2 regions of the Mesobacillus boroniphilus genome follow, and region 1 is predicted to be linked to the other one. Evidence: riboswitches for the same ligand, from Rfam matches in the RefSeq annotation. Region 1 holds a riboswitch; the other holds the start of a gene.
What was found. Region 1 has a riboswitch for cobalamin ahead of DYI25_RS05400 (ABC transporter substrate-binding protein). Riboswitches for the same ligand answer to the same signal wherever they lie in the genome.
Positions count from the first base shown of each region.

Region 2: linked by a shared signal. The riboswitch ahead of DYI25_RS17845 (acyl-CoA thioesterase) and the one ahead of DYI25_RS05400 (ABC transporter substrate-binding protein) in region 1 are both predicted to bind cobalamin.

Region 1 covers NZ_QTKX01000001.1:1,068,527-1,073,931, reverse strand. Annotated here, with positions in the region: gene cbiB (adenosylcobinamide-phosphate synthase CbiB) at 1-656, opposite strand, end outside; gene DYI25_RS05405 (adenosylcobinamide amidohydrolase) at 653-1,453, opposite strand; gene DYI25_RS05400 (ABC transporter substrate-binding protein) at 1,440-2,411, opposite strand; cobalamin riboswitch at 2,583-2,779, opposite strand; gene DYI25_RS05395 (FMN-binding negative transcriptional regulator) at 2,965-3,570, opposite strand; gene DYI25_RS05390 (malonate decarboxylase holo-ACP synthase) at 3,842-4,465, opposite strand; gene mdcD (biotin-independent malonate decarboxylase subunit beta) at 4,456-5,405, opposite strand, start outside.
Region 2 covers NZ_QTKX01000003.1:100,665-106,069, forward strand. Annotated here, with positions in the region: gene DYI25_RS17830 (YfcC family protein) at 1-769, shown strand, start outside; gene arcC (carbamate kinase) at 822-1,784, shown strand; gene DYI25_RS17840 (hypothetical protein) at 1,899-2,066, shown strand; cobalamin riboswitch at 2,149-2,333, shown strand; gene DYI25_RS17845 (acyl-CoA thioesterase) at 2,495-3,004, shown strand; gene DYI25_RS17850 (ribonucleoside-diphosphate reductase subunit alpha) at 2,982-5,213, shown strand; gene DYI25_RS17855 (ribonucleotide-diphosphate reductase subunit beta) at 5,233-5,405, shown strand, end outside.

The sequences.
Region 1 (5,405 bases):
GCAGTGATCATACAAAATGAAGTAATCCTGCTTGGCACCCAATTTACCAGATCATCTAGTATCGCTGATGCCCAGCCAAAATCAAAATACTTTTCACTTTTATAACCGACCATCGAATCACAGGTATTGATTGCCCGATACAAAAGCGCAAACGGAGCTCCTCCAATCACTGCCCAGAAAATCGGGGCGGTAATGCCATCGCTCGTGTTTTCGGCTACCGTTTCGACAGCAGCACGGACAATTTCCGGTTCCTTAAGCCGCTCTGTGTCGCGGCCAACAATCCAGGAGAGCTTATGCCTAGCCTCTTCCAAATCATTTTCTAAAAGTGGATAATAGACCGATAGCCCTGCTTCCTTCAGGCTTTTTTGGGCAATGGCAGTGGAAATCAGCACAGCTTCCATGAGGATTCCCGCTAATGGATGCAGGGTGTAAAATAACGATGTAACCAGGAGGGCGATGCTTCCGACAATCAGAAGGACGGCAGCGGCCATTGCCACTCCTTTAGCTTTTCTGCCGCTGCCTCTATTCAATCGCCTGTCTAACTTGAAGATTAGTGTTCCCATCCATTTCACCGGATGCGGCCAGTCTGGCGGATCACCAACAAACCAATCAAGGATGACAGCAAGTGTCACGGCGATAAGATGGTTCAGAATCATATCTTCACCCTTTTCTTGCTGTTCCTGATTGCTTCTGCTGTACATTCATGCACTCCCTTGCCTATGATCCTCCCCAGAGGAGTAATCGTGCCGGCGTAATCCAGCTTTTGCCCGCAGTGGGTGGATGCAATCAGAATGCTGTCCGTGGAAGTACCTGTGGCCACCGTTCCTGACAAGCGGTCCCTGATTTCCAAATCATGCAGGGTCTTTGTCTTCGCTTCAGTAGCCGTCATAATACTCTGGATGAAAGCTTCCTCGGTCAGTTCCCCGCTGATGAAAATCCATATATTAATGGTTCCTGGTGACATGTCATCTGAATAATACTCGCTGCTTTTTGAGGCGTCCACCGCATTTCCGGTACCTGCCGTAACAACAATAAAGACTGAGAACCCTTCTTCCTGATATTGCTTATAACATACATCCTCCAGCATCACGGCAGTCATCATCCCAACCGTTTCACCAGGCTCGAATCCCTGTCCCTTCAGATAATGGATCATTTCTTTCCGGTGGTCACTGCAATCATAACCCTTGTCCACATGCCGGTTCACGAAGGTCCTGTACCAGCCGGTTCCCGCTCCGACAACTCCCGAAGACATCGTTTTTAATGGAATAGGAGAATTCAGGACAACGAAATCTCCCGTCATTTTGAGATGGCTTTCTCCTATTTCCACTTGTTCTGCATCGTCTGAGCAAGCTGCAGGAACTCTTCTCATTTCCTGTGCGGCTACCTTGGAATGAATCTGTTTTTGAATGCTTGTCTGCAAGTTATGAGAGTTCACCTTATTATTTAAAAACATCCGGGTAAACCGCTTTTGCAAGCTCTTCTACTCCTTCTGTCAGCCTCGGGCCAGTTCGCGTCACCTTGTCTGAATGAACATCGACTACGCGGTTTTCCTTGACCGCCGTAATCTTGTCCCAGCCTTCACGGCTTGTTACATTTTTCACCGGCTCAGGTGTATAATAACCGTGCGTCGTGATAATTACCTCAGGATTTCTTTTAATAATGGCCTCTGAATCCAGCTTAGGCCATCCCTCTTCTGTAACAGTGTTTTCCGCATTAATGATCTGCAGCATTTCGTCAATGAAGGTATTCTTGCCAGCTGCATAAACTTCAGGCGCAGGCGATACTTCAACAAATACTGATTTTCTGTCTTCCTCTTTTATTTCCTGTGCTTTTGTTTTGATCTCTTCAATTTTTTTCTTCATGTCCGCTATCATAACATCGGCTTTTTCCTTTTGACCTGACGCTGTACCAATCATGCTGATTGATTCATATACTTCATCGAAAGTTGTCGCGTCATTAACGACAAGCACAGTAATTCCTGTATCTTTAAGCTGCTGAAGTCCAGCTTCAGACGAATGCGCACTAGAAGCATGGGCAAGAACCAAATCAGGCTTTAAAGAAATGATTTTCTCGAGATTGAACTCCATGCCGCCAATCTTCTCTTTCTCGGCCACTTCTTCAGGGAAATTATCAAATTCAGAAACTCCGACAATCTGTTCATCCAGACCCAATCCGTAGGCAATTTCCGTATTGCTTGGAATCAGGGAAACGATTTTTTCTGGTTTCGATTCAATGGTCACTTCCTGCCCTGTTCCATCCTTAATGGTGACAGGGAATTTCGCTTCTGCCTGCTGGGCCGTCTCAGTTTTCTTTGTCTCCTCCGCGTTTGACTGGTCAGCATTGCTGCCGCAACCAGCCAAAGCACCAATCGTTAACAATAAAGCAAATAAAAATGCATTCAACTTCTTCATTTGTCATTCCTCCGAATTATCTTTTTAAGGTTTGTACTCAAATTCTTTGCACAACAAAAAACATGTCTATGAAACTAAAAAAACACCTCCATTTTACCCATGGAGATGTTTGTGCCGGTTCTTCCTATAAAAAGCCAGAATCGTTCCCAAACACCTCCTATCCTCGTAGGTTGTGGCGCGAAGAATCAGGCAGGTCTCCTGGCTTCTGGTCATTGCTATCAAGCGCCTTCCCATACAAAAAGTACAGTGGCATCAAGCTTGAAGCTCCCAGTTACAGTGGCGGGACCGCGTTGGAATTTCACCAACTTCCCTATTAAGTCTCTAAACTACTAACTCGTTTAGAAGACACCAAATTCTTTATGTATTAAATTTTCCGCTGAATCCAATTATACACAATTACTGTCGATAGAAGTAATAATTTGTATAAATTAGCTAAAATTTAATTCCTTAAGTACAATTTTGTGATTTTTTCATTTTCTAGAAAGCTTTGAAAAAAACAGACAGGGTACAGTTTATAGCTACTGTCTGTTTTAATTTTCCACTCAGCAGATTTTTAGCGATTTTTCTTCATTAGGGTCGCTACTTCTAAATGATCTTGACCTGCAATTTTTTCTAGATTTTGAATAATTATCTCTTGCCTTTCCAGTGAATGATTTTGACTTAGTTTAGCCTTTGCCTCAATTTTAGTAATGGCTATTTTAAACGCAACAATGCCCTTACTCAATCCTTCAATATAGTCGGTGTCTACCTTTTTCAAATTGTAAGGACTATCTGGCTTTTCATATTTAGTGACCATCTCATCCAAGGAATCAAATAGTACCTTTTCATCTTCAATTATGTCCACTTTCCCGTATACATGGACGGACACATAATTCCACGTAGGCACCGCATTAGTTGTTTCATACCAAGAAGGTGAAATATAACAGTGAGGACCCTGGAAAACCACAAGAGCCAATTGATTCCCAATATCCTTCCACTGCCCATTAGCCCTGGCAAAATGGCCATATAAAGCATTTTCATCTTTCTTTAGAATCAGCGGCAAATGAGTTGCATAAGGTTCTCCCATATGTGTCGAGTATAGAGTTACAAAACTATACTTTTCAATAAACTCATATATCTGTTCCATATCATCGATTTTAAAATGTTTGGGTATATACATAAATCTTCTCACCTTCAAAGGATTAGATGACCATATATTTTTATCACACATATATATGCAGAAAAACCAGGAGGTATCCCCTATACTCTCCCAAACTCATCATTAAAAAAGAAAGCACTAAATCATTCACCGTTAGTAAAAATTCGACATGAACATCGCTTACCTTTCATTATTACAGCAAATTATTTCTCCATTCTTTATTAGAAAAGAAAAAAGCGCAAGGTACGTTATATACTCCCCCTGCGCTTCTAAAGTAAATTTTTCTATAAAATTAAAATTTTTTAACTTCCTCATTCCAAGGATTTCTGGTTAATTTCGGTCCAATTTTTGTTTTTAAAAGGAAGGAACCTGAATCCCTAGTATACTCCTTTAAAGAAAAACCGCCAGCTGGTGTTTCAACTTGGACATCGATTCTTACATTACTTCTTTCCAGCCTTTCAACCATAGCGACAGCATCTGCTATTGGAAGTGGTTGGTGTGCCCGGATTATAAGGTCTAAGTCACTTTCGGATGTGACTGTTACCACACCGCTGGCAAGCTCGAATCCAACGCTGCCCCCCGGTCCCCAGGAGATCTCGTAATTTCGAAAAATAGATGCTGCCATGTCTAGAGCTGAGAAAACATCAGCCTGCTTATCCTCCCACATTTTCTTTGATGTGAGTTGTTCTGGTTTAATTTGCCGAATCACTTTTCTTTCTTCAAGGAATGCGCCAAATCTTTGATTTCTATTTCTCCCTCTTATCCCAACGGCTACCTGTCCCTCTGGTGCATGGACACGGCGAACCACGACAAATGGAGTATTTTCAAGTGAATGGACCGCCCATTCCGGAATCTCTGTATGGCTTATTAAATCCTTTTTATCGATCTCCAGCAAGTCATGTGTTTCTAGTTCCATTGCTCAGCCAGCTTCTCTCTCACCAATATGGAGGCTTCCCTTCCGCCTTGTCTGGCAAAAGCAGAAGTAAGTCTGCTGCTTAAATCTCTCTGTTTGTTTTCTATGTCCTCAATAGCTTCTGTTAACTTACTGAAAACCCTTAAAATGTCTTCTTCTGCTGGTTCATCGGCATTTACTCCATCCAGCAGACTATGAAGAGCACCGAGTTTTTCAAAGGAACGTATGTCATAAGCCATCGCAGGTACCTTTTTTGTTGCTTCTTCAAGCTCCTCAATCGTTCGCATCGTGATCCGGGCTGCTGATTGCTTTGACATCACATGAACATTGACACCCTCGTCATCTAGAGCAATCAGCCTGTTTGCCTGCAATCCATGTGATAGAAAAGCGCCTGATATTGCCTTTCCAGGAATGAATGCAATGACGGGATGCCCTGCTAATCTTGCTGTTGCATAAGCATCGACGGCTGCTGCACATGCCTGGTGGATTCCTAACAGTTCTTCTCTGTATCCATATGCCTGGCTTGGCACATCGACAACAGCGATTATTGCCCTCTTCTCTTTAAACCGATCTTCTTCGATCACTTCACGTATATGCTTTGCAAGCATCCATCCTTGTTCAATACCAAATTCACCAGACCTTGCTCTTGGAAAGCGGCTCGTTTCATCGGGTACTATTGCCAGGAAGCGCGCAGCCCGATTTCCGATAACCGAATCAGCACAAAGCACTGATGGTATTTCCCCGATGTTCTCAGCACCTGCAGTTAACTGCTTAAACCATTTATGTCCTCTTGATAATTGTCCATGGACTGGACTTTCATCATAGCAAGGAACCTTTAACTTCTGAATCGCCCCTTCTGACTGATTCCAAAGCTGTCGTGCATTTTCAGGTGTTAAAGTTTCAGTGGTATTAACAGCTTCTAAGAAGGAGAGATATCGATCAA
Region 2 (5,405 bases), on a different contig from region 1:
TTTTCTATCCCAAAAAACAGGAGAATTAGAATTCACTGGACGCCATAAAGCGGTATTATCCGTTTTCGCCTTGACCTTTGTTGTGATGATCCTTGGTGTCATTCCCTGGGCTTATAAATTCAATATTTCAATCTTTGAAGATATGACAAACGCTTTAGCAAGTATTCCGGTCATCGGTAAGTTCCTTGGTGGTATGATGCCACTGGGTGATTGGTGGTTTGGCGAGCTGACCATGCTGTTCTTGACTTCGTCCATCATCATTGCATTCATTTACAGGATGGAGGAAGAGGAATTCACAAGTACTTTTGTCAATGGAGCAAGAGATCTCCTGGGTGTTGCTTTGATCATCGCTATTTCCAGAGGGATTACCGTTGTAATGGATGCTGGCGGAATGACAGCTACCGTCCTCCATTGGGGAGAAGGATTCCTAAGCGATATGGGATCGGTTGTATTTACAAACCTTGCTTTCTTATTCTATCTTCCGCTTTCTTTCCTGGTACCTTCAACATCTGGTTTAGCAACATTGTCAATGCCGATTATGGCTCCACTCGCTGATTTTGCGGGAGTGAGCAGGCATTTAGTCATTACCGCTTACCAGAGTGCCTCAGGGGTAGTGAACCTGCTTACTCCTACCAGTGCGGTTATCATGGGTGCCCTGGCGATTGCGAGAATACCTTATACAACCTATTTAAAACATGTCTGGAAATTAGTCGTTGTTCTTTCAGTAATTGTCATGATCATCTTAAGCATTGCGACAATGCTGAATTAATCGTATTGGCTTTTTATGAAATCCTACAAACACAGATAAAGAGGCGATTAGTATGAAAAAACAAAAGGTTGTGATCGCGCTAGGAGGAAATGCGATCCAGTCAGGAGATGCATCGGCTGAGGCTCAGCAGCTAGCGCTTGAAAATACCGCAAGACAGCTGGTCGGTTTTATTGAAAAAGGGATTGACATCATTATTTCTCATGGCAATGGTCCTCAAGTGGGAAATATACTGCTTCAGCAAAAAGCAGCACATTCAGATAAGAATCCTCAAATGCCCCTTGATACTTGCGGTGCAATGAGCCAGGGAATGATTGGTTATTGGATGCAAAATGCGATGGATAAAGTACTGAAGGAACGAGGGATTGAAAAGAATATCGCTACAATTGTCACTCGTGTCGTCGTTGATCAGAAGGATCCAGCATTTAAAAATCCAACAAAGCCAATCGGCCCTTTTTATAGTGAGGAAGAAGCGAAGAGATTGATGGAAGAAACGGGAGCAAAATTTAAGGAGGATGCAGGAAGAGGATGGAGAAGAGTAGTACCTTCACCACTTCCTGTTAGCATCAAGGAGCATTCTGTTATACAATCTCTTGTCGATGAAGGAAATATTGTGATATCTGTAGGGGGAGGCGGAATTCCGGTCATAGAGACAGAGAATGGTGTGAAAGGGATTGAAGCGGTCATTGATAAAGATTTTGCTTCGCAAAAGCTGGCAGAACTAGTAAATGCGGATGCCCTGATCATTCTAACAGCTGTTGATCATGTATATGTCGACTTCAATAAGCCAACCCAACGCAAGCTAGGAGAAATCAGCATCGGAGAACTATCATCCTATAGTCAATCAGGCCACTTCGCAGCAGGAAGCATGCTTCCAAAAGTTCAAGCAGCGATACAATTCGCACAATCAAATCCAGAGAGGAAAACAATCATCACTTCACTTGACTTTGCTTTTGAGGCAATGGAAGGAAAAGCTGGAACCGTCATTTCGATGCAAGGGGAAAAAATTCTTTCCTAGCAGGTGGATGCATAGGGACGTATCCCATATCCATCAAGTTAAGCAAATAAATATCACTTTATTGGAAAATAGCCTTTCCTTTCTTTAAATCCAAAGAAAGGTGGGCTTTTTTGTATGGTCGAACTAACATTTGAAGACGAATTCAAGCTGTTGTCTGATGAACTAGGTCGTATCTTCTCTTCCAAGTTTCTTGATGAACTGGCTAAGAATCATAAAATTAAGCAACGGAAAGGAGAAGTGGGATATGGCGTATGTCCCCATGCACCCATGGATGAAAAATAGTTGAAAAAGCCAGGAAGATGATTTACTATCAATTCATAACACGATATATTGTGTTGGATAAGTAGTTTTATAACTAAATATTGAAATTACCGATAAGTATGGTGTCTGAACAAGACTTAATAGGGAATCTGGTGAGAATCCAGAACTGTTCCCGCAACTGTAAGTGCTGACGAAATAAGGAAGAACCACTGTCTAAAAAATAGATGGGAAGGCCTTAAATTAGGGTGAAGCACAAGTCAGGAGACCTGCCATATTTATTCGTGTTATCTTCTTCGGGAATTGGGAAGGTATTACGTGGATAAATTGATAGACTCATGCTTTTTTGCTGCTTTATATGAGCTGTTAATCGATCAACGTTACTTAAACCCATCTTTCGAGATGGGTTTTTCTCATTTTTCAGGGAGCATTTTGCACTTAGGGGGTTAACAATGGAAAGATTATCATCAAATGTATCGAGGACATTTCAGAACCGGCTGGTTTTGCCTCCGGATACAAACCATCTTGGAACCATTTTTGGCGGAACGGTACTTTCGTATATTGATGAAATTGCCGCTATAGCGGCAATGAAACATAGCAGAAAGGCTGTCGTCACCGCCTCGATTGACTCGGTGAATTTTTTGTCTTCCGCAATAGTAGGCGATATTTTAACACTCGAAGCGGTGGTCATTTCAACAGGCAGAACGTCAATGGAAGTGTTCGTGAAAGTGGAAAGTGAAAACTTGAAAACTAGCAGGAAAACGTTGACTACCACCTCGATTCTTACCATGGTTGCAAAGGATGACAATGGTAAACCGGTACCCGTCGCAAGGGTGATTCCAGAGAATGATGAAGAACAGGAGATGTTCAACACTGCCGATATGAGAAGGCAGAGGAGGCTGGAAATGAGAAAAAGTAACCAAGATGGAGGAATGTTCAATGAGTATCCAAGTAAAGGATGAAAATGTAGCCAAACTTGTCGCAGAAATAGAGCGGTCGTTCCCTAAACTAGACTTTCAACGGTTCAAAGAAAAGGTGGATCATGCCCTTGAAGTGAAGAAAATGACAGACAGCCAGATCGAAAACATGCTGATTTTATCCGCCGTTGAACGAATCAGCCGGAATGAGCCTGAATGGACATATGTGGCTGCGAGGTTTTATCTAAAGAAATTATACAAGCTTAGCGCAAACTATAGAAATACAAGATTAGAGTCTGGTTACGGATCGTTCTATGAACTTATCAATAGATTAATTGGTATTGGGATTTATGACAGTAAAGTCTTAACATCCTACTCCCGTGAAGAAATAGATTACCTGGAAAAAGTCATTGATCCCGAGAGAGACAAGCTGTTTACATATATCGGTCTTTTAACCATGGCGGAAAGGTATCTGGCGCGAACACAAAATGGTGATTTTGCCGAACTGCCACAAGAACGGTTCATGCTGATCGCCATGACACTGCTGGCTAAAGAACCGAAAGAAAAACGGCTTGAACTAGTTAAGGAGGCATACTGGGCAATTTCAAATCTTTATATGACAGTGGCCACTCCGACACTCTCGAATGCCGGCAAAAGCTATGGCCAATTATCGAGCTGCTTTATCGATACAGTTGCGGACGATTTAAGGAGTATTTACGACTCGAATACAGATATATCGACCTTGAGTAAAAATGGCGGCGGCATTGGTGTTTATCTTGGTAAAATCAGAAGCCGCGGCAGTGATATCAAGGGCTTTAAAGGGGTCAGTTCCGGAGTCATCCCGTGGATGAAACAGCTGAATAACACCGCGGTTTCAGTTGATCAATTAGGCCAGCGTCAGGGTGCAATTGCTGTGTATCTCGATGTCTGGCATAAAGATATCTTCCCGTTTCTGGATGCAAAACTGAACAATGGAGACGAGCGCCAGAGGACGCATGATTTGTTTTCGGGTATTTGCATCCCCGATTTATTTATGGAACAAGTAGAAAAGCGAGGGGACTGGTATCTGTTCGATCCTCATGAAGTAAGGAAGGTCATGGGATTTTCCCTTGAAGATTATTTCGATGAGGAGAAGGGGGCAGGCTCCTTCCGTGACAAATATTGGGCCTGCGTCTACCATCCTAGTTTGTCACATGAAGTGGTACCTGCCATTGAAATCTTTAAATCGATCATGGTCTCTCAGCTTGAAACCGGCACACCTTACATGTTTTACAGGGATCAGGTTAACAGACTTAATGCCAATCACCACAAAGGGATGATTTACTGCAGTAATCTCTGCACGGAAATCACACAGAATATGAGCCCTACCCTCCTTGAAGAGGAAACAGTGAAGGACGGAAAGATTTTAATCTATAAAAAGCCGGGTGACTTTGTCGTCTGTAATTTATCCTCGATTTCTTTAGCGAAAAGTGTGATGGATGATGTATTGGAGAGAGTCATTAATATCCAGGTTAGATTACTGGATAATGTCATAGATATCAATGAAATCCCGGTCCTGCAGGCGCAAATAACCAACAAAAACTACAGGGGAATCGGACTGGGAACATTCGGCTGGCATCATCTGCTGGCTCTTAAAGGAATCAAATGGGAAAGCGAAGAAGCTGTCGAGTATTGTGATGCTCTCTATGAAAATATCGCCTATTTAACAATCAATGCAAGCCTTGGGCTGGCGGTAGAAAAAGGGGCATACCCTTATTTCGAAGGCTCAGATTGGTCGACTGGACAGTTTTTCGAAAAGAGACAGTACACTGGCGAAAGATGGGGGAACTTGGCTGTGGAAGTAAAGCAGTATGGAATCAGGAACGGCTACCTGATGGCAGTGGCACCCAACTCATCAACCTCCATCCTTGCAGGTTCGACAGCAAGCATTGACCCGATTTTCAGGCTTGAATACTCCGAGGAGAAAAAAGATTACAAGATTCCGGTGACCGCACCGGATTTATCAGCTGAAACCATGTGGTTCTATAAGACAGCCTACAGCCTTGACCAGCACTGGAGCATCAGGCAAAATGCACGCCGTCAGCGCCATATCGACCAATCCATCTCGTTTAATTTTTACGTGACAAACACGATTAAGGCAAAAGCACTGCTGGAGCTGCATATGGATGCCTGGAAGTCCGGTTTAAAAACGACTTACTATGTCCGATCCACATCTAGCAGTGAGTTTGACGAATGTGAAAGCTGCCATAGTTAAGAGGAAAGGAAAGAAAACCATGACCCAATTGAAGAAAAGAACTCTTGTAGACGTTGAAGCTCCAAATGCTTCGACTGGAATTATTAATGGCCGTAACTCAAACATATTAAATTGGGATGATGTTCGCTTCCCCTGGGCGTATCCAAAATATAAGAGAATGCTGGGAAATTTCTGGACCCCTTTTGAAATCAA